Regions from separate parts of the Planomonospora alba genome, predicted to be linked through region 2. Evidence: riboswitches for the same ligand, from Rfam matches in the RefSeq annotation. Region 2 holds a riboswitch; each other region holds the start of a gene.
The links. Region 2 has a riboswitch for cyclic di-AMP ahead of ABD823_RS14745 (CHAP domain-containing protein). Riboswitches for the same ligand answer to the same signal wherever they lie in the genome.

Region 1 (9,305 bases), on a different contig from region 2:
GGCCTGACCGAGACCTCCGCCCCCTCCACGGTCAACATGCCGGGCGCCAACAAGATCGGCACCGTCGGCAAGCCGTTCCCCGGCGTCTCGGTCGCCATCTCCGGCGACGGCGAGATCCTGGTCAAGGGCCGCCACGTCTTCAAGGGCTACTGGAACAACGAGGCGGCCACCGCCGAGGCGATCGACGCCGACGGCTGGTTCCACACCGGCGACGTCGGCGAGATCGACGCCGACGGCTACGTGCGCATCACCGGCCGCAAGAAGGAGATCCTCGTCACCGCCGCGGGCAAGAACGTCGCCCCGGCCCCGATGGAGGACCGCATCCGCGCCCACCCCCTGGTCAGCCAGGCGCTGGTGGTGGGCGACGGCCGGCCGTTCGTCGCCGCGCTCGTCACCCTCGACCCCGAGGCGCTGGAGCAGTGGAAGGCGGCCAACGGCCGGGCCGGGGCCACGCTGGCCGAGCTCAGCGCCGACTCCGCGGTCATCGCCGAGGTGCAGAAGGCCGTCGACGACGCCAACCGGTCGGTCTCCAAGGCCGAGCAGATCAAGAAGTTCACGATCCTCGACATCGAGCTCAGCGAGGAGACCGGGCACGTCACGCCGAAGCAGTCGATCAAGCGCAACGTCGTGATGCGCGACTTCGCCAGGCAGATCGACGCGCTGTACGGCTGACGCACCGCCTCTTGGCGAGGGCCCCGCCCGGACCCCCGGGCGGGGCCCTCGCCTTCTCCGCCCCCGCCCTCCAGGGACCGCCCCGCTCCCCGCACCGCCCTTCAGGGACCGCCCCGCTCCCCCGCGCCGCGCGGTGTCAGAACGGCCGCTCCGCCTCCAGGATCCGGGCGAACCGCGCGGAGACCAGGTCCCAGCTCCACTCCCGGCCGACCCACGCGCGCCCGCGCTCGCCCATCGCGCGGGCGCGGGCCGGGTCCCCCAGCAGTTCCAGCAGCGCGCCGGCCACCGCGCCGGCCGAGGCGCCGTCCACGACGAGGCCGGTCTCGCCGGGCAGCACCGCGTCGGGCGCCCCTCCCGAGGAGCCCGCCAGCACCGGCAGCCCGCTGGCCGACGCCTCCAGGTAGACGATGCCGAGCCCCTCGACGTCGATGCCGCCCAGCCGGGTACGGCACGGCATGGCGAACACGTCCCCGAGCGCGAAGTAGCCGGGCAGCTCGGCGGCGTCCACCGGCCCGGTCAGCCGGACCGCGCCGCGCAGGCCGAGCCGGTCGACCAGGCGCTCCAGTCTCCCCCGGTACGGCCCGCCGCCGACCAGCACCAGCCGGGCGCCCGGCACCGCGCGCAGCACCCGCGGCCAGGCTCGGACCAGCACGTCCTGGCCCTTGCGCGGCACCAGCCGGGAGACGCAGACCACCACCGGCCCGTCCCCGAGCTCCGCCCGGAGCGCGGCGGCGGCGCCGCCCCGGGCCGCGTCCGGGGAGAAGGCCGCGGTGTCCACGCCGGGCGCGAGCCGTACGAGGCGCTCCTCGCCGACCACCGGGGCGAGCAGCCGCCGGGTGTACTCCCCCAGGTAGGTGATCGCGTCGGCGTGGCCGCCGATCCTGGCCAGCAGGTGCCGGGCGAGCGGGAGGCGGGCCCAGGACGCCTCGTGGCCGTGGGTCAGCATGACGACGTGCTCCGCCCCGGCCGCCCGCAGCCGCGGTGCGAGCAGGCCGAGCGGGGCCGCCGCCCCGAACACCACGGTGTCGCACTTGTGCCGGGTGAGCAGCTCCGCGGCCCGGCGCCCGACGCCGGGGGTGGGGAGCATCAGCGACGTGGGATGGCGCACGACGGGGTACGGCTGGCCGGCGTCGAAGCGCTCGCAGCCGGGCCAGGCGGGCGCGTAGACGACCACGGAGTCCGCGGGCAGGCGCGTGGCCAGCCCGTGCACGAACGACTGGATGCCGCCCTGGCGGGGCGGGAAGTCGTTGGTGACGATCAGCGTGCGCTTCACGGCTCCGGCAGGCCGTTCAGCGCGGCCCAGGAACGCGCCATGGCGATGCGTTCGGGGATGGCGGGATGGGAGGCGTACAGCAGGTGCTCCACGGCGTCCGGCGAGAGGTCGGAGATGTTGGACAGCGCCAGGCGCCGCTGCATGGCAGCGAACGTCACCGGGTCGCGCGTCAGGTCGAGCGCGTGGGCGTCGGCGCGGGCCTCGATCTGCCGGCTGACGAGGTTCTGCGCGGGGCCGGACAGCACGGTGGCCAGGCTCAGCAGCCCCATGAGCAGGGCCGTCGCCGCCGGGTCGGCGACCGAGGGCACGCCGGCGCGCCGGCGCAGCGCGCGCGAGGAGGTGACGAGGTACAGCAGGCACGCCCCGCAGGCCGCGCCCAGGGCGCCGACGAGCGTGCCGTACAGCACGTCGCCGTTCCTGGCGTGCCCCAGCTCGTGCGCCACGACCAGCTCGACCTCGTCGGCCGGGGCCCGCAGCAGCGTGTCGTAGACCACGATCCTGCGGGTCGCGCCGAATCCCGAGACGTACGCGTTGACCGCGGTGGTCCGGCGGGAGGCGTCGGCGACGAGCACCTCCCCGACCGGCACCCCGTCGCGCTCGGCCATGGCCAGCAGGTCGTCGCGGAGCCGTCCCGCCTGCATCGGCGTGAAGTCGTCGAAGAGCGGCTCCACCACCACCGGGTAGACGAAGGAGACCGCCACGGTCAGCGTGAAGGCGCCGAGCGCGGCGGGGATCCACCAGCGGGCGAAGCGCCGCGCCAGCGCGACCACGGCGAGCACCATGACCGCCGTCAGCCCGGTCCGCACCGCGATGCTCTTGAGCCGGTCGGCCGACCAGGACGGCCAGGTCTGCACCGACAGCCCGTAGTCCCGCAGGTGGACCTCCTGCCACATGCCGAGCGGCCAGCGCAGCAGCTCCACCACCGCCGAGATCACCAGCACGCCGAGGAGCACCCGCACCCACCACGGTCCGCGCAGCCGCCCCACCGCCCGCGCGCCCAGCGGGGTCGCCACCAGCACCCCGGCCGCCAGGAGGGTCAGGCCGAGCGACACGTAGGCGGGCGGGCTGACCGCGGCGTCGAACGCCGCCGAACGGGCGATCTGCCCGGCGGTGAAGTCGCGCGCCGGGTCCGCGGCGACGGGCGGGGCGCCGTCCGGCAGCGCCCGCCACGGCGTGGTGAGCGCGGTGACGGCCAGCGTGGCGGCGCCGAGCACCGCCAGCGCCCAGCCCGCCGCCCGCCGCCCGCCGGACGCGCGCGTCCCGCTCGACGTCATGCCAGCACCCTCCGGAGGTAGTCGCGCCAGCCCGCGGTGAGCTCCGCCGCGGTGAGGCCGAGCACTGTCTCGGCATCACCACCGTAGAGCCTCACGAGAGCCCTCTCGCCGAAACGCTCGGCGACGTAGCGGCAGGCGAGCCAGGCCTCCTCGTAGGCCTGCGCGAGCCGCGGGGCGCCGGGGGCGAAGTCGGCGGGACCGGGCAGGCCCTCCGGCAGCACGCCCGCGCGCACCTCCGCGGCCAGCTCCGCGGCGACCGTGCGCGTGTCCAGCCCCGTGCCGGCGTAGCCGACGTAGTCGGCGAACCCCTCCGACAGCCAGGTCGGCACCCGGCCGCCCCGGGTCGCGCCGGTGGCCACGTGGACGAGTTCGTGGGTGATGACCACGTCCCTGCCGACCTCGCTGAGCCGGGCGTAGCCGCTCGGCAGGACCACCACCCGGTCGGCGGTGGCCAGCGCGGCCATGCCGGCGGTGGCCCCGGGCCCGGAGGCGCCCGCGAGCACCGCGGCCTCGGCGTCGGTCTCGGGGAGCAGCACCACCGGGCGCACCGGCCCCCAGATCCCGGCGATCCGCCGGCGGGCCCGCTCGGCGCGGGCCGCGAGGTCCTCCAGCAGGCCGGCCGCGGCGCGGTGCGCGACGACGACGGAGTCCCGCCCGCGGAGCACGACGGCGCCGGGCCACGGGGCGGCCGGGATCGGCGCGGCCGCGGCGGCCGGACCGGCGCCGATCAGCGCCAGCATCCCGGCGAGCACGGCGCGGCGCCCCTGGGGGACGGACATATGCGTCGATGGTACGCGACAGGGAGCGGCCCCGGCCGTCGTGCGGACGACGGCCGGGGCCGTTCCCACCGGGCCCCGCCGGGGTGCCGGTCCCGCCGGAGGGCGGGTGCGCGCTCAGGCGCCGGGCCGGACCGCTCCGGCGAAGGAGGTGCGGTAGTAGCCCTTCAGCCTGACGATCCGGACGGTCTTGCCGCTGCTCGGCGCGTGGACCATCCTTCCCTTGCCGACGTAGATGCCGACATGGCCCTTGCCGTAGAAGAAGAGCAGGTCGCCGGGGCGCAGGCCCGCCCACGAGACCTTCTTCTTGACGGCACGGTACTGGCTGTGCGTGATCCGGGGGAGCTTCACGCCCGCCTTGCGCCACGAGTACTGCGCGAGCCCCGAGCAGTCGAACGCGCCGGGGCCGGTGGCGCCCCACCGGTAGGGGTCGCCGACCTGCTGCTTGGCCACCGAGACGGCCTTGGCCGCCCTCGCCTTCTGCCGTACGGCCTTGCTCGCCTTCGCCCTCGCCTTGCTCACCTGAGCGCTCATCCGGGCGACCGCCGGTCCGGCGGCCCCGGCGGTCACCGGGGCGGCCGTGAGGGCGCCGGTCCCCGCCGCGGTCGCGCCGCCCGGCGCCGCCAGCGCCGGCGCGGCGTCCATGGCGACCGCGCCGGCCGAGGCGGTCAGGGTGAGCGCGAAACCGCCGACGGAAAGGCGAAAAAGGCGCGACGAACTAGGGTTCTGCAGGGTGGTAGACAGGATTTCTCCTTGGGACTTCCACTGACGCCTACCGGGTTAGCTGACGGATTCGGGCGGGGAAGACGCCCTACGGCATAACACGATGCCGATTCACCCCTGGCATTCTTCGAATGCCTGTTGGTTCCCCGGTTCCATGCCTCCTGGCTGCATGGATTCGGCAGGCCACAGCGGTTTTCAGACCTCGCGTGGCCGACTGGATATTCATCTGGAGGGCGGCCTCCGGGGGCCGCTGCATTGCGACGGCATGGCTTGCTCGCCGCGACGCCAGAAGGTACCCCGATCCCCAAACTTCGGCAAAGGCACTACCCCGTTCGAAGATCGGGGAGGCTCTTCCCTCTTTTCATAACCGCTGGATAACGGGGAGTCCACCACCCCGATATGACGCTCGTCACATTTGGAGGTTCGCTGTCCGAACGTTGTCACTTCTGTAACTCCAGTCACAGTGGTGATGATCTTCACGGAATCCCGGGGAGCCGCCGCCCGGCGGGACCGGTTCGCCCGACGCCAGGGCACGGGACGGACCGGTCCCGCCGGACCGGCAGCCCTCGGAGATCGCCGACAAAAAACCGACAAAGAGATATAAACTTCACGGAAAGGCGGGTGAGGTATCGCGGGCGTATCCGAAATCGCATACGCCACCGCAACGGCCCTGCGGCTCCGATGGGGACATGAACCGGAGTGCATCCCTGTCGTCACCGCCCCGCCGCGTCCGCAGGACCGGGCTCGCCGGCCTGGCGGTCCTCGGCCTGGCGGGCGTGGTGTTCACCGTGCGGCGGCCGCTGCTGATGTCCGCCCCGGCGTGCTTCGCCGGCCGGTGGCACGGCTGCTTCGACACGTTCAACGGCGTGCTGCTCATGACGCTGGTCGCGCTGCCGCCGGCCGCCCTGGTGGCGTGGGCTCTGGCGCGCCGCCGGCGTGCCGCGGGCGCCGCGTCGGCGTGGCGGACGTCGCTGGCCGAGGTGGGCATGGTCCACGGGACGGCGCCGTTCGTCTGGATGACCATGATGCCGGGTCCGGGAGCCGGAACCGCCCCCGGCCGGGTGAGCCTGATCCCGCTGCGGGACCTGGTCACGATGGGGCCGCTCGGCGTCGGCGGCAACCTGCTGGTCTTCGCGGCGCTGGGGTTCTTCGCTCCGGTGCGGTTCGCGGCGCTGGCGTCCGCGCCGCGGGTCCTGGCGCTCGGGGCGGGCTGCTCGGTCCTGGTCGAGACCGCGCAGTACGCCCTGCGGCTGGACCGGGTGTCCTCGGTGGACGACGTGCTGCTCAACGCCGCCGGCGCCGTGCTCGCCGCACTGGCGTCGCGCCGCTGGTGGCGCACCGCGACGGAGGCTCCGCCGGCCCGGCCCCGCCCCGCGCCGGCACCGGCGGACTGAGCCGCGTCCCCGAGGTGCCCGCGCCCTCGCATACCCCGGCGATACATCGTGCCGCCTAAGCTCCGGGCATGCGCGTACTGATCGTGGAGGACGAGCCCTACCTGGCCGAAGCCGTCCGTGACGGTCTGCGGCTGGAGGCGATCGCCGCCGACATCGCCGGCGACGGCGACTCCGCCCTGGAACTGCTCAGCGTCAACTCCTACGACCTCGCGGTCCTCGACCGCGACATCCCCGGCCCCTCAGGGGACGAGGTCGCCCGGCGCATCGTCGCCTCCGGCAGCGGCATCCCGATCCTCATGCTCACCGCCGCCGACCGGATCGACGACAAGGCCTCCGGGTTCGGGCTCGGCGCCGACGACTACCTCACCAAACCGTTCGACCTGCGGGAGCTCGTCCTGCGGCTGAGGGCGCTCGACCGCAGACGCGCGCACGCCCGGCCCCCGGTCAGGGAGATCGCGGGTCTGCGGGTCGACCCCTTCCGCCGGGAGGTCTTCCGGGACGGGCGCTACGTCGCGCTCACCCGCAAGCAGTTCGCCGTGCTCGAGGTCCTCGTCGCCGCCGAGGGCGGCGTCGTCAGCGCCGAAGAGCTGCTGGAGCGGGCCTGGGACGCCAACGCCGACCCCTTCACCAACGCCGTCCGCATCACCGTCTCCGCACTGCGCAAACGGCTCGGCGAGCCATGGCTCATCGCCACGGTCCCCGGCGTCGGCTACCGGATCGACACCGGGGCCGGCGCAGGCGCCGGCCCCGCCCGCCCCGGCGGCACCCCGTGAAAAGGCGTCCGGGACCCAGCGCCCGGCTGAGGCTCACCCTCAGCTACGCCGGATTCCTCCTGCTCGCCGGAGCTCTCCTGCTGGCCGTGGTATGGGTGTTCCTGCTGCGTTACGTGCCCGACGGCGCGCTCATGACCGGGCTGGAGGGCGGCCGGCCCGGCGCGCCGCTCCCGAGGTTCGCGCCCAACCGCACCGACCTGCAGCGCGCCTTCGCCCCCCGCGCGGCCCAGGCCCTGGCCTTCCTGCTGGCGTTCGGCCTGCTGGGCGGATGGATCCTCGCCGGTCGGATGCTCGCGCCCCTCACGCAGATCACGGATGCGGCCCGGATGACCGCCGACGGGTCGCTGTCCCACCGGATCCGCATGAAAGGCCGCCAGGACGAGTTCCGTGAGCTCTCCGACGCGTTCGACGCGATGCTCGAACGGCTCGAGTCCCACGTCGCCGAGCAGCAGAGGTTCGCCGCGAACGCCTCCCACGAACTGCGCACCCCGCTGGCGATCTCGCGGACGCTCCTCGACGTCGCCCGCAAGGACCCCGCGCGGGACCGGGACGAACTCATCGAGCGCCTGCACGCCGTCAACCAGCGGGCGATCGACCTCACCGACGCCCTCCTGCTGCTCAGCCGCGGCGACCGCGCGGACTTCACCCGCCAGGACGTCGACCTGTCCCTCCTCGCCGAAGAGGCCGCCGAGACGCTGCTCCCCCTCGCCGAACAGCGCCGGATCACGCTGGACGTCACCGGCGGGGCGGCCCGGACCAGCGGCTCCGCCGAGCTCCTGCTGCGGATGGTGACGAACCTGGTCCAGAACGCCATCGTCCACAACCTCCCCGTCGGCGGCACCGTGACGGTCCACACCGAGGAGCACGGCGACGCGAGCGTGCTCCGGGTCGGGAACACGGGCCGCCGGCTCCCACCGGAACGGGTACCGGCCCTCACCGAGCCCTTCCAGCGCGGAACGGAGCGCGTGCGCACCGACGGGCACGCCGGCGTCGGACTCGGCCTGGCCATCGTGCACAGCGTCGTCCGCGCCCACGACGGGACCCTCGGCCTCGTCGCCCGCCCCGGCGGCGGTCTCCTCGTCACGGTGCGGCTTCCCCGCACGCCGTAGGCGTCACGGTGCGGCCTCCCGCACGCCGCAGGCGTCCTCCCGAGCGGCGCGCCGCGCGGGGCCGGAGCCGCTCCCCGGCGATCGGCCGGACGCCGGAGCCGGGCGCCGGGGCGGCCCGGAGCGCCGCGCGGGCCTCAGGGGCGGACGGCGCCCACCAGGCGGCGGCCGTAGGACGAGAGCGTGACGACCTTGACGACGTCGCCGGTCTGCGGGGCGTGGACGATCTGGCCGTTGCCGACGTAGATGCTCACGTGCCCCAGCCCCTCGCTGAAGATCAGGTCGCCCGGCTGGAGGGCGTCCAGGGAGACCCTCCGGCTCGCGCCCCAGCTCCACTGCTCCCAGGTCGTCCGGGGCAGGCTGACCCCCGCGGCCCGCCAGGCCCCCTGGGTCAGCCCGGAGCAGTCCCAGGCGCCGGGGCCCGTGCCGCCGTACCGGTACGGCTTGCCGACCTGGGCGAAGGCGAACTCCAGGACCTTGCGGGCGTTGCCCGAGGCCGGCCCGGTGTACTGGATGCCGGGGCTGTTCGGGTCACCCGTGCGGTAGGCGCCGAGCTCGCGCAGGAGCTTGATCTGCTCCTTGACCATCCTGTCGGCCTTGGCCTTCTGCTCCGCCAGCTCGTCACGCGAGGCGTCGGCCTCCGCCAGGGCCTTCTTGGCCTTGTCCCGGTCGGCCCGCAGGCTCTCGGTGGCCTCGTCGAAGGCCCTCAGGGACTGGGCCCTCAGCGCCGACATCTGGTCCATCCTGGCCATGCCGCTCAGCAGGGCGCCCGGGTCGGACCGGGCGATCAGGCCCTCCCAGCCCGTCGCGGCGCCCAGCTGGTAGTTGCTGACGGCCATCGTGACGAGCTCCTCGCGCAGCCCGGCGACCTTCCGGCTCTGCCGCTTCAGGTCGTCGTTGAGCGTCTGGTAGCGCTTGCGGGCCTTCTTCCACTTCTCGCCCGCCTGGTTGTACTTCTCGACGATCAGGTCGGCCTGCTCGTTGAGCTTCTTCAGCTTCTTCCTGGCCTCGGCGATCGTCGGCTTCGGCTCGGCGAGCGCGTCGCCGCCCGGCAGCACCGGCAGCAGGAGCGCCGCGAGCGCCAGCCCTGCCGCGACAGGTGCCCGCCCATGGATTCTCGGCATGCCCGCCCAGGCCACTACTACGCCCTCCCGCCGTAAAGACCTGGGGCGAATAGTACAGAATCGGTAAGGTACGGCTCACCTTTTCGTCTGGTTCGCAGCCCTTCCGAGACCCGGAGCCGGCGTCCCCGGGCCGTCCGGACGCGCCGGGGCCGCTCAGGCCCGCCCGAGGCGCTTCAGCAGCAGCGCGGCG
Region 2 (9,305 bases):
TGATGGCGTTGTAGCCGGTCCACCGCCAGTCGATCATGGTGGAGATGGCCAGCCACGCGCTCCAGCTCTGGTTCTGCCACTCGATGGGCTCGGCGCCGAAGAGGCCGAGGAACCAGTTGACCATGCCGTAGTCGCGCCCGTAGAGCTGGGTGAAGACCACGGCGACCGCGACGACCGAGGTCACCATCGGCAGCAGCACGCCGAGCCGGAAGAACAGCCGGCCCCGGATGCGCTTGTTGAGGGCGTTGGCCAGCAGCAGCGCCAGGACGAGCTGGGGGATCGTCGAGATGACGAAGATCCCGACGGTGTTGAGCACCGCGTTCCAGAAGGTCTCGTCGGCGATCAGCTCGACGTAGTTGTCGATGCCGAGGAAGGTCTTGTCACCGGCGAGCTCCCAGTCGTGCAGGGACACCCACGCGGTGTAGACGAGCGGGAAGAGGCCGAAGAGCGCGAAGAGCAGGAAGTAGGGGGAGACGAGGAAGTAGGGGGTCGCTCGGAGGTCGAACCTGGCGAGCCCGCTGCCGCCCCGCCCCGCGCCCCGGCGCCCGGAGGACCGGCTGGGGCCGGTTTTCCGCGCCGGGGCGGGGGTGTCGATGTTCAGGGTCATCGGTCAGCCTTTCAGCGGTGGGCAGGCGACGGGCCCGGCGGCGGGGTGGCCGCCGCCGGGCCCGTACGGGTCGGGACGGGGATCAGCCCGCCGCCTTGACACCGGCCTCGACGAACTTGGTCCAGGCCTCGCCGTAGGGGATGGAGCCCTTGTCCATGCCCTCCAGGACCTTCTCGACCGAGGTCTTCACCTGGGCGTGCTTCTCACCGAGGAAGACCGGCTGCAGGCCCGCGGTGGACTCACCGAAGATCTTGCCGACCGGGGCGTCGTTGAAGTACGGGTTCTTCTTGTCGGCCACCGCCGGGTCCTGCTGGGCGGGCAGGGAGCTCGGGAAGGCGTTGGCCTCCTCGAAGGCCGCGATGTGCCCCTCCTTGCCGGTGAGGTAGTTCACGACCTCGGCGGCCTCCTTGGGGTGCTTGCTCTGCTTGGTGACGGCCAGGTAGGAGCCGCCCCAGTTGCCGACGCCGCCGGGCACCGCGGCCACGTCCCAGTTGCCCTTGTTCTCCTCACCGGCGTTGCCCTCGATCACGCCGACCATCCAGGCGGGGCATCCCATGACGGCGAAGCCGCCCTTCTTGGTGGCCGCGTTCCACTCGGGGGTGAAGGAGGCCAGCTTGGCGGTCAGGCCCGCCTCGCTGAAGGACTTGACGGTGTCGAAGGCGGTCTTGACGGCCGGGTTGCTCTCGATGACGAGCTGGTTGCTCTTGTCGAAGTAGGCGATGTTGCCGTGCTTCGGCGCCTCCTGGTTCAGGACGACGTTGTAGAGCGTGTTCGGGCCGTCGAGGAACTTGCTGTCCTTGACCTTCTCCTGGAACTTCTTGCCGGTCTCCATGAAGGCGTTCCAGTCGGGCCAGAGCTTGCCGACCTCCTCGCGGTCGGTGGGCAGGCCGGCCTTCTCGAACAGGTCCTTGCGGTAGCACATCGCCATGCCGCCGATGTCGGTGCCGAGGGCGAAGAGCTTGCCGTCCTTGTTGATGCCGTTCTCCCACTTGGCGGCGGGGAAGTCGGCCTTGCGGCTCTCCAGCCCGTACTCGCCGAGGTCGGCGAAGAACTGCGGGCGCTGGGCCATCAGGCCCATCGCGCCCTCGTCGATGCCGACGACGTCACCGGCGCCGCTGCCGGCCTGCAGCTTCTGCAGCAGCTGGGGCAGGTAGACGTCCTCGAAGCGGTCGGTCAGGTTCTGGTACTTGATCTGGATGTTCGGGTGCTCGGCGTTCCACTTCTCGACGGCCTTGTCGTAACCGAAGTTCTCGCCGCCACCGAAGGTGTGCACGGTGATGGTGACCGGCTCGGCCGCGGCCGACGCGCCGCCGCTGCTGTTGGCGGCGGGCTCGTCGCCGCCCGAACCGCAGGAGGTGATCGCCAGGGCGGTGACCGCCGTGACGGCGACGGCGGCCAGCTTGCCCTGCCGCTTGGTGTTCAACATTCCGGACCCCTCTCAGGTGGTCGCCCGAATCGGTGGGAGGTGCCGCCGCGGCCGGTCCCCGACAAACGCGGCCTGCGACGGGATTGCTCTGCAACATGCTTTGGGAGCGCTCCCACGAAGCGTGGCCGACAGGCAACCGGAACGTCAATATGCCGAAACTCAACCGTTACATCTGGCCTTCAAACCTGGGATATTTAGCGGTTTATCGGTATAAACTTCTCATAGGGGTTGTTGGGAGCGCTCCCATCACGTGAGCGCTCAGCAGGGTGGCTCGGCGCCGGAGAAGACGCAGGGGTACGGCCCGGCGGGCCGTACCCCTGCGCGGAGGACGGAGGGAAGAGGCGGCGATCAGCCCCGGTAGACCGGGTAGCCGTAGCCGACGACCTCGGCCTTGGGCCGCACGCGCCGCTCGACCTCGCCGTTGCCGGTGTTGCCCTCGATGGTGGTGATCGTGCCGTCGCGGTTGTCCTTCTCGACCAGGCCGACGTGGTCGATCCCGTACAGGCTGTCGCCGCGCTTCCAGTCGAAGAAGACGACCGCGCCGGGGGTGGCCTCGGAGCCCCAGTGGCCGTTGGCCTCGAACCACTGGGCGTAGGTGACGGTGTAGGCGTCCCAGCCGAAGACGGGCCGGATGCCGGCCTGCTCGCCGACCCAGGAGACGAACATGGCGCACCAGGGGGCGTTGGCGTAGCCGCGGACGCTGCCGCCGTCGCGCTCGACGGTCTCCTCGGCGCGCCGGCTGTCCATGTACCAGGTGTGGAACCTGGTGCCGCCGCCGGCGGCGTTCTCCTCCACGCCGATCTGGCTCTCGGCGATGGAGAGCGCCTCGGCGGCCGAGACCTCCGGCAGGCCGTCGGCGATGACCTGCAGCGGGGTCCGGGCGGGCGCGGAGGTCCGCGGGTGCGCAGCGGTCCCGGTGGTCCCGGCGAGGGGGGCGGGGGCCGCGGTCTGGCGGGGTGCCGCGGCGTGGGCCGGAGGGCTCACGACGGCGCCGCCGGCGAGGGTGACCGACGCTCCGAGGAGGACGTGGGTCAGGCGGCGCTTCGCGGCGGGGGAGGTGGGGAGGATCGCGGGGGAGAGCTGTCGTTTCTTCGCGGGGGTCGTGCGGCGGTGCTTGCCCATGCGGGGGTCGGTCTCCTTGCTCGGCTTCTTCCATGCCGCCTACCGGGTTAGCTGACGGGTTAGGGCCAGGAAGTGCCCTCCGGCGCACGGGCGCCGGCTCACCCCGAGGGAGGTGGGTCCCCGGTTCCGCGGGAGCGCGGATTCGGCGTCCATGACCTATCGGGCGCGGGCGCGCACACCTGAGTCGGCAGGCGGCGATGTTCCGGTAAAGGAGCGGTCAAGACGGGGGCCGGAGGCGGGGCATGGTCAGGGCCGGTCAAGACGGGGGCCGGAGGCGGGGCGTGGTCGGGGCCGGGCGGAGGCGCGGCTCCGGGGAGCCCGGTTCACCCGGGGGTCACGCCGGCGTGCCGGACCAGGAGCGCAGGAGGGGGAGCAGCACCGTGTCGACGGCGTCCTCGGCGAACGCCCGGTCCAGCGGCCGGCCGCCGATCAGCAGCCGGTGCCAGACCAGGGACTCGATGAGGACGCGGAGCCGGGACGGGTCGCCGCCGGCGGCCTCGCCGCGCTTCCTGGCGCGGGCGAGCAGCGGGGCGCTGCCGGTGAGGTCGGGCCGGGGAGCGTGCTCGCGCAGGGCCGCGGCCAGGGAGGGGTTGCCCAGCAGCGCGGGGAACAGCCCGAGGATGACGCCGTGCCTGCGCTCCAGCGCCTCGCAGAACGCGGTGACCGCCTCGACGAGGTCGCCGCGGAGGGAGCCGGTGTCGGGCGGCGGCGCCGTCTCGTTCTCCAGGTGGTTGCAGACCAGGTCGACCACCAGCGCCTCCTTACCGGGCCAGCGGCGGTAGATCGTGGCCTTGCTGGCGCTGGCCCGCCTGGCGATCTGGTCGATCGACATCCGGTCGAACCCGACCTCGGAGAGCAACTCGCGCGTCGCGTCGAGAATGGCGCGCTCCCGGGCTGGGTCGAGACGCACGATGCCTCCGGTCGGTCATGGCTGCCGTTCGAGCATCTCGAATCGTACGCCGGTGAGCTCCGCGGAGGTCTCCCAGAGCCGCCGGGCCACCGCCTCGTCCAGCGCGCCGGGCCGGGGCCGCAGTTCCTTCGGCCCCGGGCCGACGAACGCGCCCGGCCGCACGCCGGGGGAGGACGCGGCGTACAGGGAGGGGATCGCGCCGCGTTCCGGCGGTTGCAGGACGAGCCGCGCCGCCGCCATGGCCGCGCGGACGAGCGGGCCCCTGCCCGCGATGCCGGTCGCCGTCGCGCCCGGGTGCACGGCCACGCTGAGCAGCCGCGCGCCGGCCCGGCGCTGGAGCTCCAGGGCGAACAGCAGGTTGGCCAGCTTGGAGCGGCCGTAGGCGGAGAACCTGCCGTAGCGGCGCTCCAGGCCGAGGTCGCCGAAGTCGATCCTGCCGAAGGCGTGCGCGTCGCTGGAGACGGTGACGACCCGCGCGCCGGGCCGGGCCAGCAGGCGGGGCAGCAGCAGGCCGGTCAGCGCGAAGTGCCCCAGGTGGTTGGTGCCGAACTGCATCTCGAAGCCGTCGGCGGTGGTCCGCCGGGGGATCATGCCGACCCCGGCGTTGTTGATCAGCAGGTCGACCGGCTCGTCGACGGCGGCGGCGAAGGCGCGCACCGAGGACAGGTCGGCCAGGTCCAGCCGCCTGAGCTCGGCCCGCGCCCCCGGAGCCGCGGCCGCGACCGCCTCCAGGGCGGGCCGCGCCCGGGCGGGGTCGCGCACCGCCATGATGACGCGGGCACCGTGCCGGGCCAGCTCCAGCGCGGTCGGCACACCGATGCCGCCGCCGGCCCCGGTCACCACGGCGGTGGAGCCGGTCAGGTCGGGCAGCCGCTCCGGGGTCCACATCGTCGTCCTCCAGGTGTACGAAACGGTTTCGTACACCACCGTACGGCCGCCGCCGGACGGGCGCAAGGGAGCGTGGTCGGCTGTTCACCTCGGGTTCCCGGTGCCGTAAGACCGCCGCGTTACGTTGGGCCCGTCGTGAACGGGTCATCGCCCGGCGTGGAGCAGCACGGTCGAGACCACGCGCGGGATCAGTGTTCGGCCGTCGCCTGGGTGGAGTCCCCGCTGCAGATGCTCTGCGCGGTGGAGGCCCACCACGCGGGCCTGCTGGGTCCCCGCACCCGGGTGGTCCCCCGGGCCGGGCTGCGCCCGCTCGCCGTGACCCTCCGCGAGCTGCGCCGGCTCGGCCTGCCGGACGGCCTGGAACTGGCCGAGCCGGAGCCCGACATGCCGCGGCCGGGCCGGGACCCGGTGTGGGTGATGGGCGACGCCTTCTCCGGCAAGGTCCAGCTCGCCTGGCTGACCGCCTTCCCCCGCCGCGTCGTGGTCGTCGACGACGGGCTGGCCACGATCAGACTCCTGGAACTGCTCACCGGGCGGCCGGGCGCACCGCTGCTGCGGGCCCGCGCCACGGGCCGGCCGCTCCGCTCCGCGCTGCGCACCGCCCTGGGCGCGGCCGCCTCCCTGCGGCTGCGGGCCGCCGCCCGGTCCGGCGGGCTGTCGGTCTTCACCGCGATGCCCGTCCCAGCGGAGCTGGCGGCCGCCGTACGGCGCACCGGCGCGGAGCTGGTCGGCCACGACTTCGCCTGGCTGCGCGCCCAGCCGCTACGCGGGCCCCGCCCGGCCGAGCGCACCGTCGTGCTGGGCACCTCGCTGGTCCGCAACGGCCTGATCGACCGCGAGCACTATCTGTCGTGGCTGGCCGGCCTGGGCTCGGCCGGGCCGATCGCCTACTTCCCGCACCGGCGGGAGGACCCCGACGACCTGGCCCGGGTCAGGCGGCAGCCCGGCATCACCGTCTACGAGGGCGGCGGCCCCGCCGAGATGACCCTGCGCGGGCTGGCCGCGGAGCAGCGGGTGATCAGCCTGCCCTCCACCGCGGTCACCTCCCTGCGGGTCCTGCTCGCCGCGCGGGGCGTGCCCGTGGAGACGGTCGACGTCCCCGACGAGTGGTGGACCGCCCGGGCGGCCCCCTCGCTCCGCTCCCACCTTTCGATGTTCGCCCATCACGACACTGGAGTCACCGGTTGAAAGTCCTGGCCGTGGCCGACTCGGATTCCTACCTGAAGTGGGCCGCCTGCCTGCTCGGGGGCCTGCCCCCGGGCTGCACGGCGGAGCTGACGGTGATCCGCACCCCCATCACGCCGTCACCCGCCCAGATCCGCGCGGCCGTGTCCGGCTCGGCGGCCGAGCCGCCGGTGCTCTCCGCCCGCGCGCTGCGCCGTACCGCCGAGCGGTTCCGGCCGGACGCCGTGCTGGTCGCCTGCACCGGCCCCGTGGTGGACATCCTGACCGCCGAGGTGCTGGCCGGACTGTCCCCGCGGCCGGTGTTCGTCTCCGGGCTGCCCGGGATCTCGGTGCCCGCCACCGAGAAGGCGTGGCTGTTCCGCAGCGGGTGCGACCTGTTCGTGCTGCACAGCGGGCGGGAGGTCGAGGAGTTCTCCGAGGTCGGCCGCAGGCTCGGCGGGGGCGGCCAGGTGGGCCTGGCCCGGCTGCCCTTCCTGCGCCCCGGCGCGGACGCCGCGGCCGCGCCGGGACCCCGCGACCGGGTGGTGTTCGCCACCCAGGCCAAGGTGCCCAGGCGGCGCGGGGATCGCGAGCGCATCCTGCTGGCCCTGGCCGACCTGGCCGGGCGGCGGCCGGACCTCGACGTGGTCGTCAAGCTCCGCGCCCTGGCCGACGAGCGCCAGACGCACAACGAGCGCCACCACTACCAGCGGCTCTGGCAGGACCTCGGCGGGAGCCCCGGCGCGCTGCGCTTCGAGGGCGGGCCGATGCACGAGCACCTGGCCCGGGCGGCGGGCTTCGTCACGGTCAGCTCGACCGCGGCGCTGGAGGCCATCGCCCTGGGAGTGCCGCTGCTGGTGCTCTCCGACTTCGGGGTGAGCGCGGAGATGATCAACCTCGTCTTCGAGGGCAGCGGGGTGCTCGGCACCCTGGACGACCTGGCCGAGGGGCGCTTCCGCACGCCCGACGAGGCCTGGTGCGAGGCCAACTACTTCCACGGCGGCGGGGAGGACGACTGGACGAGCCGGCTGGTCTCCCTCGTCGGCCAGGCCCGCTCGGGCCGGCTCGTGCCCGCCCGGTCGCTGCTCGACGGCCCGCAGTACGCCGCCGCCCGCCGCCGTGCCCGCCTGCGGGTGGAGGTGCCGCCCAACGTGCTCCGGGTCGGCTACCGGGCCAAGCGGCGGATGCGCCGCTACCTGCGGGCGCTGGGCTGAGCCGCCCGCGGGCGCCGGACCGGGCAGGGGGCGCCGGTCGCCGCGCCGGCGGGGATGCTTAACTCGGTAGAGGCGCCGCACCGCGCCGGTGACCTGGGAGGCGAGAGCGACGAGGGGGTGGTCGCAGGTGTCCTCGGCCCACTCGGCGTCCGCGGCCTCCCCCGCCCCGCGTCCGGCGGTGCTGGAGGCCGCAGGCCTGCTCGACGCCCCCGTGCCCGCCCTGGAGCGGCTGTCCCGCCTGGCGGCCGGCCTGCTGGACGCGCCCGCCGCGCTGGTCTGCCTGGCGGACGGGCCGGAGCAGGTCGTCCTCGGCGCGGCGGGCCCCGCCGCGCCTCCGGCGGGACGGCGCAGGGCTCCGCTGCGGGACTCCGCCTGCGGGCGGGTCACCGCCACCGGCGCGCCGCTGGTCGTGTCCGGCACCGGTCCCGGCGGGCGCCCGGGCGGCGATCCGGCGCTCCCCGGCCTGGCGGCGCGGGCCTGCGCCGCCTTCCCGCTGCGCGCGCCCGGCGGCGGGGTGCTCGGGGCGCTGTGCGTGCTCGACACGGTCCCCCGCGGCTGGGACCGGTCCCAGCTGGAGACGGCCGAGGACGTCGCCGCGATGGCGGAGGCGGAGATCGCCTCCCGGCTGGCCGGCGGAGAGGCGCTGCTGTCGGCCCGGCGGGCGTGGCGGATCCTCGACCGCCACGGCGACGCCTCCGTCTCCGTCGACGCCGCGGGAACGGTGACGGAGTGGAACCGCGCGGCCGAGCGGCTGTTCGGCTGGTCGCGGGAGGAGGCCGTCGGCCGGGACGCCGGTGAGCTGATCGTCCCGGCGCGGCTGCGGCGGGCGTACCGCGAGGGACTGCGCCGGGTGCGGGAGACCGGCGGGCGGGCCGTGGCCGGCCGGCGGCTGGAGCTGACCGCCGCGGACCGGCACGGCGGGGAGTTCCCCGTGGAGGCGGCCGTCCAGGCCGATCCCGGGCAGGACCCGCCCGTCTTCCACGCCTTCCTGCACGACATCAGCGCGCGGCGGGCCGTACGGGAGCAACTGGAGCGGGACCGGACCTTCCTGGCGGCGCTGCTGGACAGCATCGAGGCCGGGGTGGCGGCCTGCGACGCCGACGGCCGGATCGTGCTGTTCAACCAGGCGATGCGCGACGTCCACCACCTGGGCGAGCAGCCCCTGGACGCCCGGGACTGGGCGGCGACCTACCACCTGTTCGCCCCGGACGGGCGCACCCTGCTGCGCCCCGAGGAGATACCGCTGGTGCGGGCGTTCGCGGGCGAACGGGTCGAGGGCCTGCAGCTGGTGGTCGCCGTGCCGGGCTTCCCGCCCCGCCGCTTCCTGGTCAACGGCCGGCCGATCGACACCCCCGACGGGCGGCGGCTGGGCGCGGTGGTGGCCATGCACGACGTCACCGGCCGGCACCGGGTCGAGGTCGTGCGCGACGTCCAGCAGGCGGTGGCGGAGGCGCTGGCGGACGCGGCCTCCGCCGAGGACGCCGCGGCGGGCGTGGTCGCCGCGATCACCGGGCGGCTGGGCTGGGCCTGCGGCGAGTACTGGCAGGCCGATCCCGGCGGCGACGCCGTCACCCGCCTCGTCTCGTGGACCGGGCCCGGCAGGGACCTGACGGCGTTCACCGGCGCCGGGCCGGTGACGTTCCGCTCCGGCGTGGGGCTGCCCGGCCTGGTGCACGCCACCGGCCGCGCGACGTGGATCCGCGACCTGCCGTCCGACCCGCGCGGCTTCGTCAGGCGGCGGGCCGCGGCGCAGGCCGGGCTGCACAGCGCCGCCGGGCTCCCGGTCCGCGGCGGCGGCGGGGGGACGCTGGGCGTGCTGGCCTTCTTCGCCGAGAGCGTCGAGGAGCCCGACGACGAGCTGCTCGCCCTGCTCGACGGGGCCTGCGCCGACCTGGGCCGCTACCTCGAACGCCGCCGCGCCGAGGAACTCGCCCTGGCCCTGGAGGCCAGCCGCCGGCGCGTCGACCGGATCGT
Region 3 (9,305 bases), on a different contig from region 2:
CCGCCTTCGGCTTCGCCGCCGTGCTGGCCGCGCTCATGGCCCGCACCCGGGGCAAGCTCGGCGTGCAGGGGCTGCGCGGCGACGTGATGCTGCTGGAGCTGCGCGACCGGCTCAAGAAGCAGAGCGAGCTGCCGCCGCTGCCCAAGGACTGGGGCTCCAAGGTGGTGCTCAAGCAGGCCGGGGGCTCCTCCTTCGGCGGCGACTTCCTGGTCTCCGCCCGCGACGGCGACACGCTGCAGATCGCCCTGGTCGACGTGTCGGGCAAGGGCGTCGACGCGGGCACCCGCGCGCTGATGCTCTCGGGGGCCTTCGGCGGCCTGCTCGGCTCGGTGAGCGACTTCCTGCCCGCCTGCAACGCCTACCTGCATCGCCAGCGGGAGGCCGAGGGCTTCGTCACCGCCGTGCACGTCCGCTTCGACCTCGTCACGGGCGCGTACGAGATCACCTCGGCCGGCCACCCGCCGGTGGTCAAGTTCGAGGCGGGCACGGGCACCTGGCGCGTCTCCTCGGCCAAGGGCGTGGTCCTGGGCATCGTGCCGGACCTGCACTGCGAGCCCGACCGGGGGGTGCTGCGCAGGGGTGACGCGCTGATGCTCTACACCGACGGGCTGATCGAGCAGCCGGGACGGGACATCGACGCGGGCCTCGACCGCCTGCTGGGCGAGGCGGAGCGGCTGCTGCCCTCGGGGTTCGCGGCGGGCGCGCGGACCCTGGTCACCTCCATGTCGTCGGGGCACAACGACGACTGCGCGCTGGTCCTCGTCTGGCGGCCGTGACCCGCCGCCCGGTCCCGGTCCCGTGACCGGCTTCCGTGCCGGGAGGCCCGCGACCGGGGCCCGCGGGCGGGCGCCGCGGCGAGGCCGTACGGGCCCGCGCGGAACGAGGCCCGCACGCGAGGGCTTCGGCTAGTCTCTTATGGGGCATTGCCGATAAATCCGCGACCAGGGGGAGCCTGTGGACTGGCCTTTCGTGATCGGGATCATCCTCTTCCTCGTGGGGCTGATGGCCTCGATCGCGCTGCACGAGATCGGCCATCTCGTGCCGGCGAAGCTGTTCGGCGTCAAGGTCACGCAGTACATGGTCGGTTTCGGGCCCACGCTGTGGTCGCGCCGCCGGGGCGAGACCGAGTACGGCATCAAGTGGATCCCGTTCGGCGGCTACATCCGGATGATCGGCATGCTGCCGCCCCGCGCCGGGGACGCGCCCGGCACGGTGCGCTCGATCTCCAGCGGCCCCTGGCAGGGCTTGATCGAGAGCGCCCGCGAGGCCGCGCTGGAGGAGGTCCGCCCCGGCGACGAGGACCGCGTCTTCTACCGCAAGCCCTGGTGGAAGAAGGTCATCGTGATGGCCGGCGGCCCCGCGATGAACTTCGTGCTGGCCTTCATCCTCTTCGCCGTCGTGCTCATGGGCTTCGGCATCACGGTCTCCACCACGGAGGTCTCCTCGGTCCCGGAGTGCGTGAAGACGGCCGAGGCCTACGCGCAGAACCCCCGGTGCACCGACGCCGACCCGGCCAGCCCCGCCGCCGCGGCGGGACTGCGCCCCGGCGACGTCATCGTCTCGGTGGGCGGCAGGGCCACCGAGACCTGGGAGGAGGCGACCCGCGCCATCCGCGGCAGCGGCGCCGGGCCCGTGGAGATCGGCATCACCCGGGACGGGCGGCCGATGACCCTCACGGCCACGCTCATCGCCCAGGACCGCGAGTCCCTCGACGAGCCCGGCAAGATCGAGCGGGTCGGCTACCTGGGCGTCACCTCGAAGCAGGTCGTCGAGCAGCAGAGCCTCGGCGCCGTGGTCGAGCACATGGGCGACTTCACCGCCCGGACCGCCGCCGCGCTGATCCGCTTCCCGGAGAAGATGGTCGGCGTCTGGAACGCGGCCTTCTCCGGCGAGGAGCGCGACAAGGACGGCCCCATCGGCGTCGTCGGCGTCAGCCGCATCGGCGGTGAGATCGCGGCCTCCGACATCCCGCTCGAGAACAAGGCGGCCGTCTTCGTCAGCCTGCTGGCCAGCTTCAACCTGGCGATCGGCATGTTCAACCTGATCCCGCTGCTCCCGCTGGACGGCGGTCACATCGCCGGCGGCCTGTGGGAGGGCATCAAGCGCGGCTTCGCCCGGATCACCCGCAGGCCCGAGCCGGCGCACGTGGACATCGCCAAGGTGCTCCCGCTGACCTACGCGCTGGCCTTCGTGATGATCGCCGTGGCGGGTCTGCTGATGTACGCCGACCTGGTCAACCCCATCCGGCTGGCCGGCTGACCCCTTCCGGTACGGCGTGCACGCCGGTGCCGCCGATAAAGTGGGCCGGGTGGAGAACGGGACGCTCGGCACGGTGGTCGACGTGGCGCTGTTCCGGCTGCGCCGGATCTGGGCGCGGCCGCTGCGCGCGCGCAGGACGGCCGACCCGCAGCGGCCGGTCCCGATGTCCAACGTGATGGTCGTGCACGCCGTGCACAAGCTGGGCGTGGAGCTCCCCGAGGTGACCGTGGGGGCCGTCGCCGAGCAGCTCGACGTGGACCCCTCGACGGCGAGCCGACTGGTCAACGACGCGATCGGCGCGGGGCTGGTGACCCGGGAGGAGTCCGAGGTCGACGCCCGGCGGGCCCGGTTGACGCTGAGCGAGCCGGGGCGCCGGGTCCTGGAGGCGGTGGTCCGCTACCGGCGGGCCTATCTCGACGCGCTGATGGCCGACTGGGATCCGGCGGACCGGGAGGCCTTCGCGCGGCTGCTCACCCGCTTCGCCGAGGCCGCCGCGGCACGGCCCGCCGACTACGCCGCCCTCGACCGGTCGATCAGTGAGGCGCTGCTGGGCACCTCCGGGGGCGCCGGGGACGCCGGACCCGCAGGGGGCTCCGGGGAGGCCGCGGTGCCTACTCGCCCGTGACGCCGTCGATCCGTTCGCGGATGAGGTCGGCGTGCCCGTTGTGCCGCGCGTACTCCTCGATCATGTGGACGAGGATCCAGCGGAGTGAGACCTGCTCGCCCTTGCGCGGGGACTTGCCGAGGGTGTCGAGCGGCAGGCCGGCGCAGACCCGGCGGGCGTGCTCGATCTCGGCCCGCCAGCGGGTGAACGCCTCCTGCGCCGAGGCGGTGGCGACGTCGTCGAAGTCGCCGTCGCGGTTGTCCTCGTCGTAGAAGAGCGGGGGCGCGTCCTCGCCGCAGAGGATGTTGCGGAACCAGAAGCGCTCCACCTCGGCCAGGTGCCGGACCAGGCCCAGCAGCGAGAGCGTCGACGGCTCGGCGGAGCGCAGGCGCAACTGCTCCTCGGACAGGCCCGCGCACTTGACGGCGAGGGTCTCGCGGTGCCAGTCCAGCCAGGCGTGCAGCATGGGCGTCTCGTCGGCGACGAAGGGGGGGTCGACCCGGTTGTCAGTCATGGGGCCACATCCTGCCCGCCCGGTCAGCCGGTGTCATCCGGTTTTATCCCTGGTGAGGCGCCCTGCGGGCCGAACGGCCGTCTCCCTGTCCGCCGCGGGTCCACGGCGACCTCGGAATGCCCGCGGTCACGGCGTCCCGGCTGAAGGGCCTGCTGTGGAGGCCGGGCCGGTGAGATGGCGGCGCCGTCAGTGCATGGAGATGTGCACGTGGTCGTAGTGGTTGGCGGTGTTGCCGCCGCGGTCGGCCATGAAGCGCCACCCCGTGCCGTTGTTGATGCGCTGGCGCCAGATGACGTACTTGACGCCGAGCTTCCTGCGGTGCTTGATGGCCCAGGCGGCGATCTCGTCGCCGAGTGCGAGGTTGGCGGGGGTGGGCATGGCGCCGCCGGTGCTCATCATGAAGTCGCAGGCGCGGCCGAGGGGGTGCTCGCCGCCGTCGTTCTCGCTCCGGTAGCAGCCGACCGTGTGGGTCAGGTCGAAGCGCCGCTTGATGGCCTCGCGCATGTTCCGGGTGCGGGCGGTGATGTTGTCGGCGCCGGTGGGCAGCTGGGGCACCCAGCTGCCGTCGGCGCGGCGGCCGGAGCCCAGGGGCACGAGCTGGTCGAGCTTCCGCTTGATGTCGCGGATCAGCTTCTCGGCCTCCTTGCGCTGCCTCTCGACCTCCTCGGCCTCCTTGCGGCGCTGCTCGGTCAGCTCGGCCGCCCGGTCCGAGGCCTGCTTGCGGCGGTCCCGGCTGGCGGCGAAGCCCTCCAGATAGGCGGCCTGCTGGGAGACGAGATGCTCCATCATGGCGGCGGCGCTCATGCCGCCTTTGTCGAAGAACAGCACCGCGGGCAGGCCGCCGGAGCTGCTCTGGTAGCGGAGCTGGACGATCGAGTCGATCTCGTGGCGGGCCTCGTCGTAGGTCTTCTGCGCCTTGCGCAGGTTCTCCTTGGCGACGCCTTCGGCCTTCTCCGCCTTCCGCACGGACTCGCGCTTGGCGGCGTAGGCCTCGATGAGCTTGTCGACCTTCCCGCCGAGCTGGTCCAGCTCCTTCAGGAGCTGCTTCTCGGTCGGCTTGGGCTCCGCGGCGCCCGCACCGGGGACCGCGACGGTGAACCCGAGCGCGGAGAGCAGGCAGACGGTCGTGGCCATACGGCGGCGGAACGCAGGGAACGCAGGCGACGTGGGGGACGGGGCCGCCACGCACTCTCCTCTCCTTCAGCCGGCCGGGTTAGCTGACGGGTTCGGGCTGGAGCTGCCCGCCACGGAAGGTGGTTCACCCCGGGTGCGGTGGTTCCCCGGCTCCCGGGCGAGGCGCCCGGAATTAGGCATATCCGCTGTTGAAGCTGATGTTTGAAGGATAGTAGTGGTAATGCGATGGTCATGCGAATTCAAGCCGAGACCAAGCGGTGATCACTCTGTGATGACCTCGCGCAGGCGGCGGGCCGCCTCCTCGGGCAGGACGTCGTTGACGAAGGCCCCCATGGCCGACTCCGAGCCGGCGAGATACTTGAGCTTGTCCGCGCTCCGGCGGATGCTGAACAGCTCCAGGTGCGCGTACGCCAGCTCCCGACCGGTGCGGACCGGTGCCTGGTGCCAGGCGGCGACGTACGGCATCGGCACGCCGAACAGCCCGTCCAGCCGGCGGAGCACCTCGGTGTAGAGCGGCCCGAACGCCGCCCGCTCGGCCGCATCGAGCCCGGCCAGGTCCGGCACCCGCCGGTGGGGGTAGACGTGCACCTCGTACGGCCAGCGGGCCGCGGCCGGGACGAACGCCGTCCAGTGCTCGTTGGCCGCGACCACCCGCACGCCCGCCTCCCGTTCCGCGGCCAGCACGTCGGCGAACAGGTTGCGCCCGGTCCGGGCGTGGTGGCGCCCGGCGGCGGCGAGGGTCAGCTTCGTGCGGGGGGTCACGTAGGGGTAGGCGTAGATCTGGCCGTGCGGATGGGTCAGCGTGATGCCGATCTCCGCCCCCCGGTTCTCGAAGCAGAACACCTGCTCCACCCCCGGGATCGCCGACAGCTCCGTGGTCCGGTCGATCCAGGCCTCCATGACCAGCTCGACCTGCTCGGGGGAGAGCCGGGAGAAGGACGAGCCGTGGTCGGAGGTGAAGCAGACCACCTCGCAGCGGCCGGCGGCCGGGCGGACCTCGCTCAGCCCGCCCGCCGGCCCGTGCTCGCCGAGCCGGGTGGAGAACGACGGGAAGCGGTTCTCGAAGACGACGACCTCGTAGGAGGAGGCGGGGATCTCGCTGCGGCGGCCGGGGGCCGACGGGCAGAGCGGGCACTCGTCGGCCGGAGGCATGAAGGTCCGGCCCTGCCGGTGCCCGGCGATCGCGATCCACTCCTCGGTCAGCGGGTCGTAGCGCAGCTCGGACGCCTGAGGGCGGGGCGGCAGCTCGCGCTCGTCGACGGCGCCGCGGTCCGCGCCGTCCTGCCGGTCGTAGTAGAACAGCTCCCGGCCGTCGGCCAGCTGCGTGAGTGTGCGCTTCATCGGTCCGCGCCCTGCCTTTCCTGCTCCGGCTCGGCGATGACCAGCTCGCCCACCTCGGCGGAGAGCTCCTCCCTGGCCTCCGGAGGCAAGCCGGGATCGCTGATGACGACGTGGGCCTCCGCCAGGTGGGCGATGGTGCTGATGCCCACCGTGCCCCACTTGGTGTGGTCGGCGGGCACGACCAGGCGGTGCGCGGAGGCGACCAGCGCGCGGTCGGTCTCGGCCTCCAGGAGGTTGGGCGTGGTGAACCCGGCGCGGACGCTCATCCCGTGCACGCCGAGGAAGAGGGTGTCCACGTGCAGCCCGCGGATCGCGGCGACGGCGACCGGGCCGACCAGCGCGTCGGACGGGGTGCGCACGCCGCCGGTCAGCACGACCGTGCGGTCCGCGCGGGGCGAGCGGTGGAAGACGTCGGCGATGCGGATGGAGTTGGTGATGACGGTCAGCTCGGGCACGTCGACGACGAACCCGGCCAGGGTCCAGGTCGTGGTCCCCGCCGACAGCGCGATGGCGGTGCCGGGCCGGACGAGCCGGGCCGCGTGCCGGGCGATGGCCTCCTTCTCCGGCTGCTGGCGCGCCGACTTGGCGGCGAACCCGGGCTCCTCGGCCCGGCCGGGCCCGGTGGCGGTGGCGCCGCCGTGGACCTTCTCCAGCAGCCCGCGCTCGGCGAGGACCTCCAGGTCCCGGCGGATCGTCATGTCGGAGACGCCGAGCTCGCGGACGAGGTCGGCCACCCGCACGCCGCCGCTGCTGCGCACCCGTTCCAGAATCGCCTGCTGCCGCTGCTGGGCGAGCATTGACCCACTCCTTAATCAAACATCTTTCCCCAAATTACCACAGAAGTTCTCGGGGTAGATGTTCGTTTGTGCGGGATAACCGCTCACAACCGGTCGAGTTCCGCCCGGATGTTCGCCCGCGCGGCCTCCTCCCACCCGGCGCCGACGGTACGGAAGATCATCGGGAGATCCAGCAGCGAGCGGAGCACATCCGCCCGGCCGGCCCGGAACGCCTCGTCGGGGACGAAGGCGTACTCCTCGCGCACGGCTGCGGCGTAGGCGGCGTAGACCTCCGGCGGGGCGGCCAGGATCGCCAGGTCGGCGTCGCACAGCACCGCCCCGTCCGCGTCGTCCGGGGCGGGGTCGTGGGTGACGGTGAGCCTGACCAGCCGCGCCACCGTCGCCACCGCCGCGGGCGGCAACCCCAGCTCGGGCAGGGCCCGCTCGGCCATCCGGGCGCTGCGCTCCTCGTTGTCGCCGCGCTGCGGGTCGTAGACGGCGTCGTGGAACCAGGCGGCGAGCCGTACCAGGTCGGGGGAGCCGGCGTGGGCGGCCAGCGCGTCGACGTGGCCGAGCACCGCCTCCAGATGGGCGGTCGTGTGGTACCTGCGGTGCGGCTCGCCGTACCGGGAGATCAGATCCAGCCCGAGGCGGTCGGCCTCGGGGCCGGCCAGGGCGCGCCAGCGGTCCATCAGCTGAGAGGTCATGCCCGGACTCTAGGCGCGGCCGCCGGACGGACCGCGACATGGGTCTTGTCCGGGGCGCGTCCCCGGGAGACGGTGAAGGCCGGACCCGGTTCCACGGACGGAGGAGGTCGAGCATGGCCAGACGGGCACGCAAGGCGCGGGCGAGGAAGAAGCGGAAGGCCAACCACGGCAAGCGGCCCGCAGCCCGGTAGCACTCCCTGGACGCGCGGCCCGGCAGAGGCCCGGCGGATCCGGCGGCGGTGCGCCGGGTCCGCCGGGGGCGGGGCGCCGTCAGCCGCTGCGCCCCCAGGCGGCCAGCAGGCGGCCCTGCAGGTCGGCACCGGCCGGCGCCGGGTGCGGATCGCCGATGACGCCCGCCCGCCGGTAGTCGTCCTCGGCGTCGGCGAACCAGGCCGCGCAGGCCTCGACGAGCTCGGGATCGAGCCGCTCGTCCGCACCGATCGCGCGCGCCAGGTCCCAGGTGTGGATGAGGGCGTCGGCGAACAGCTCGGTGACGTACTCCGCGGCGGTCACGTCGCCGAACGACAGGCGCACGACGCGCGCCAGGGACCCGTCGTCGCCCACCGCGTGGGCCGCGGCCGCAGCCGCGGCGTCGAACGCCTTCAGCGGGTCGTCGCCGAGCAGGTCACCCTCGAAGGCGGGGCCGACCTCGGCGGCGCTCCGCCCGGCGAGCAGGCCGGGGACGGACAGGCTCTCGTTCACCACGTGGTTGACCAGGGTGCGGACGTCCCAGTCCGCGCAGGGGGTCGGGTTCTCCCACTGCCCGGGTGCGATCCGGTGGACGAGAGCGCCGAAGTCCTCCAGTGCCCGGCGGTAGGCCTCCCGGATGTCGATGGTCATGTGCTGCCCTCCCGAATCATCGATTCGACCGTAACCCGCGGACGGCCAGTAGTCAGCGCGCCTTTCGGGCATGACCGGATGGCGTGCGGCGGCACCCGCCGGAGGCGGAGGACGGGCCCGGCGCTGGATCCCGGCACCGGGGGAAGCGGGGCGGCGGCGCGCCGGGCGGCCGCCGCGGGGCCGGCGGTCAGGCCCGGGAGGTTCCCGGCAGGTTCTGCTCCACCCAGACGATCTTGCCCTGCGGGGTCAGCCGGGTGCCCCACCGGCGGGACATCCAGTTGATGAGCGCCAGACCCCGGCCGCTGTCGTCGGTGCCCGACGCCTCCCGCATGACCGGCAGCGCGAAGGAGCGGTCGGCCACCTCGCAGACGAGCGTCGGACCGCGCAGCAGGCGCAGGCCGACCGGCCCCTCGCCGTGCCGTACCGCGTTGGTGACCAGCTCGCTGACCATCAGCTCGGTGGCGTCGACGGCGGGCTCCAGCCCCCAGCCGGAGAGCGTGTCCCGGACGAAGGCGCGGGCCCGGGAGGCCGAGCGGGTGTCCGGGGGGAGCGCCAGCACGGCGACCTCGTTCTCGGACAGCTCGTGCACCCGGGCCAGCAGCAGCGCGATGTCGTCGCGTTCGTGCCCGGGGCGCTGCGTGCCGATCGTCCGGTCGCACAGGGCGTCCAGGTCCTCGTCCGGCAGCGCCCCCCGCTCGGCGAGCAGCCCGCTCAGCTCGCCGATGCCCTCGTCGATGTCGCGGTCACGGCTCTCCACCAGCCCGTCGGTGTACAGGGCCAGGACCGCGCCGTGCGGGAGGGTGACCGAGACCGTCTCGACCGGCTCGTTGCCGATGCCGAGGGGGAGCCCGGCGGGCACCTCGACGACCTCGGCGCCGTCGCCCGGATGGACCACGATCGGGGGGACGTGCCCGGCGCGGGCGATCGTGCACAGCCGGGTCACCGGGTCGTAGGTGGCGTAGACGCACGTGGCGATCTGGCTGGGGTCCAGGTCCTGGCTCATCCGGTTGAGCCGGAACAGCACCTCGCCGGGGCTCAGGTCGAGGCTGGCCAGCGTGCGGGCGGCCACCCGGAGCTGGCCCATGGTGGCGGCGGCCCGGGTGCCGTGCCCCATCACGTCGCCGACCACC

Region 1: it holds a riboswitch for cyclic di-AMP, as region 2 does, so the genes downstream of both, ABD823_RS22245 (C40 family peptidase) here and ABD823_RS14745 (CHAP domain-containing protein) in region 2, are expected to answer to the same signal.
Region 3: it holds a riboswitch for cyclic di-AMP, as region 2 does, so the genes downstream of both, ABD823_RS03085 (coiled-coil domain-containing protein) here and ABD823_RS14745 (CHAP domain-containing protein) in region 2, are expected to answer to the same signal.

The regions. Positions count from the first base shown of each region.
Region 1 is NZ_BAAAUT010000038.1:12,721-22,025, reverse strand. Features, by position in the region: gene ABD823_RS22265 (AMP-dependent synthetase/ligase) at 1-672, shown strand, start outside; gene ABD823_RS22260 (glycosyltransferase family 4 protein) at 809-1,945, opposite strand; gene ABD823_RS22255 (M48 family metallopeptidase) at 1,942-3,219, opposite strand; gene ABD823_RS22250 (gluzincin family metallopeptidase) at 3,216-3,998, opposite strand; gene ABD823_RS22245 (C40 family peptidase) at 4,113-4,640, opposite strand; cyclic di-AMP (ydaO/yuaA leader) riboswitch at 4,750-4,909, opposite strand; gene ABD823_RS22240 (VanZ family protein) at 5,408-6,112, shown strand; gene ABD823_RS22235 (response regulator transcription factor) at 6,181-6,885, shown strand; gene ABD823_RS22230 (sensor histidine kinase) at 6,882-7,994, shown strand; gene ABD823_RS22225 (C40 family peptidase) at 8,129-9,115, opposite strand; gene ABD823_RS22220 (NYN domain-containing protein) at 9,269-9,305, opposite strand, start outside.
Region 2 is NZ_BAAAUT010000021.1:79,886-89,190, reverse strand. Features, by position in the region: gene ABD823_RS14755 (carbohydrate ABC transporter permease) at 1-607, opposite strand, end outside; gene ABD823_RS14750 (ABC transporter substrate-binding protein) at 690-2,033, opposite strand; gene ABD823_RS14745 (CHAP domain-containing protein) at 2,382-3,155, opposite strand; cyclic di-AMP (ydaO/yuaA leader) riboswitch at 3,178-3,313, opposite strand; gene ABD823_RS14740 (TetR/AcrR family transcriptional regulator) at 3,490-4,065, opposite strand; gene ABD823_RS14735 (oxidoreductase) at 4,081-4,989, opposite strand; gene ABD823_RS14730 (hypothetical protein) at 5,089-6,141, shown strand; gene ABD823_RS14725 (DUF6716 putative glycosyltransferase) at 6,153-7,331, shown strand; gene ABD823_RS14720 (ATP-binding protein) at 7,459-9,305, shown strand, end outside.
Region 3 is NZ_BAAAUT010000004.1:13,977-23,281, reverse strand. Features, by position in the region: gene ABD823_RS03105 (PP2C family protein-serine/threonine phosphatase) at 1-776, shown strand, start outside; gene ABD823_RS03100 (M50 family metallopeptidase) at 955-2,259, shown strand; gene ABD823_RS03095 (MarR family winged helix-turn-helix transcriptional regulator) at 2,309-2,884, shown strand; gene ABD823_RS03090 (DinB family protein) at 2,871-3,377, opposite strand; gene ABD823_RS03085 (coiled-coil domain-containing protein) at 3,564-4,511, opposite strand; cyclic di-AMP (ydaO/yuaA leader) riboswitch at 4,566-4,700, opposite strand; gene galT (galactose-1-phosphate uridylyltransferase) at 4,773-5,852, opposite strand; gene ABD823_RS03075 (DeoR/GlpR family DNA-binding transcription regulator) at 5,849-6,649, opposite strand; gene ABD823_RS03070 (HD domain-containing protein) at 6,733-7,335, opposite strand; gene ABD823_RS34550 (50S ribosomal protein bL37) at 7,374-7,526, shown strand; gene ABD823_RS03065 (TIGR03086 family metal-binding protein) at 7,606-8,175, opposite strand; gene ABD823_RS03060 (ATP-binding SpoIIE family protein phosphatase) at 8,363-9,305, opposite strand, start outside.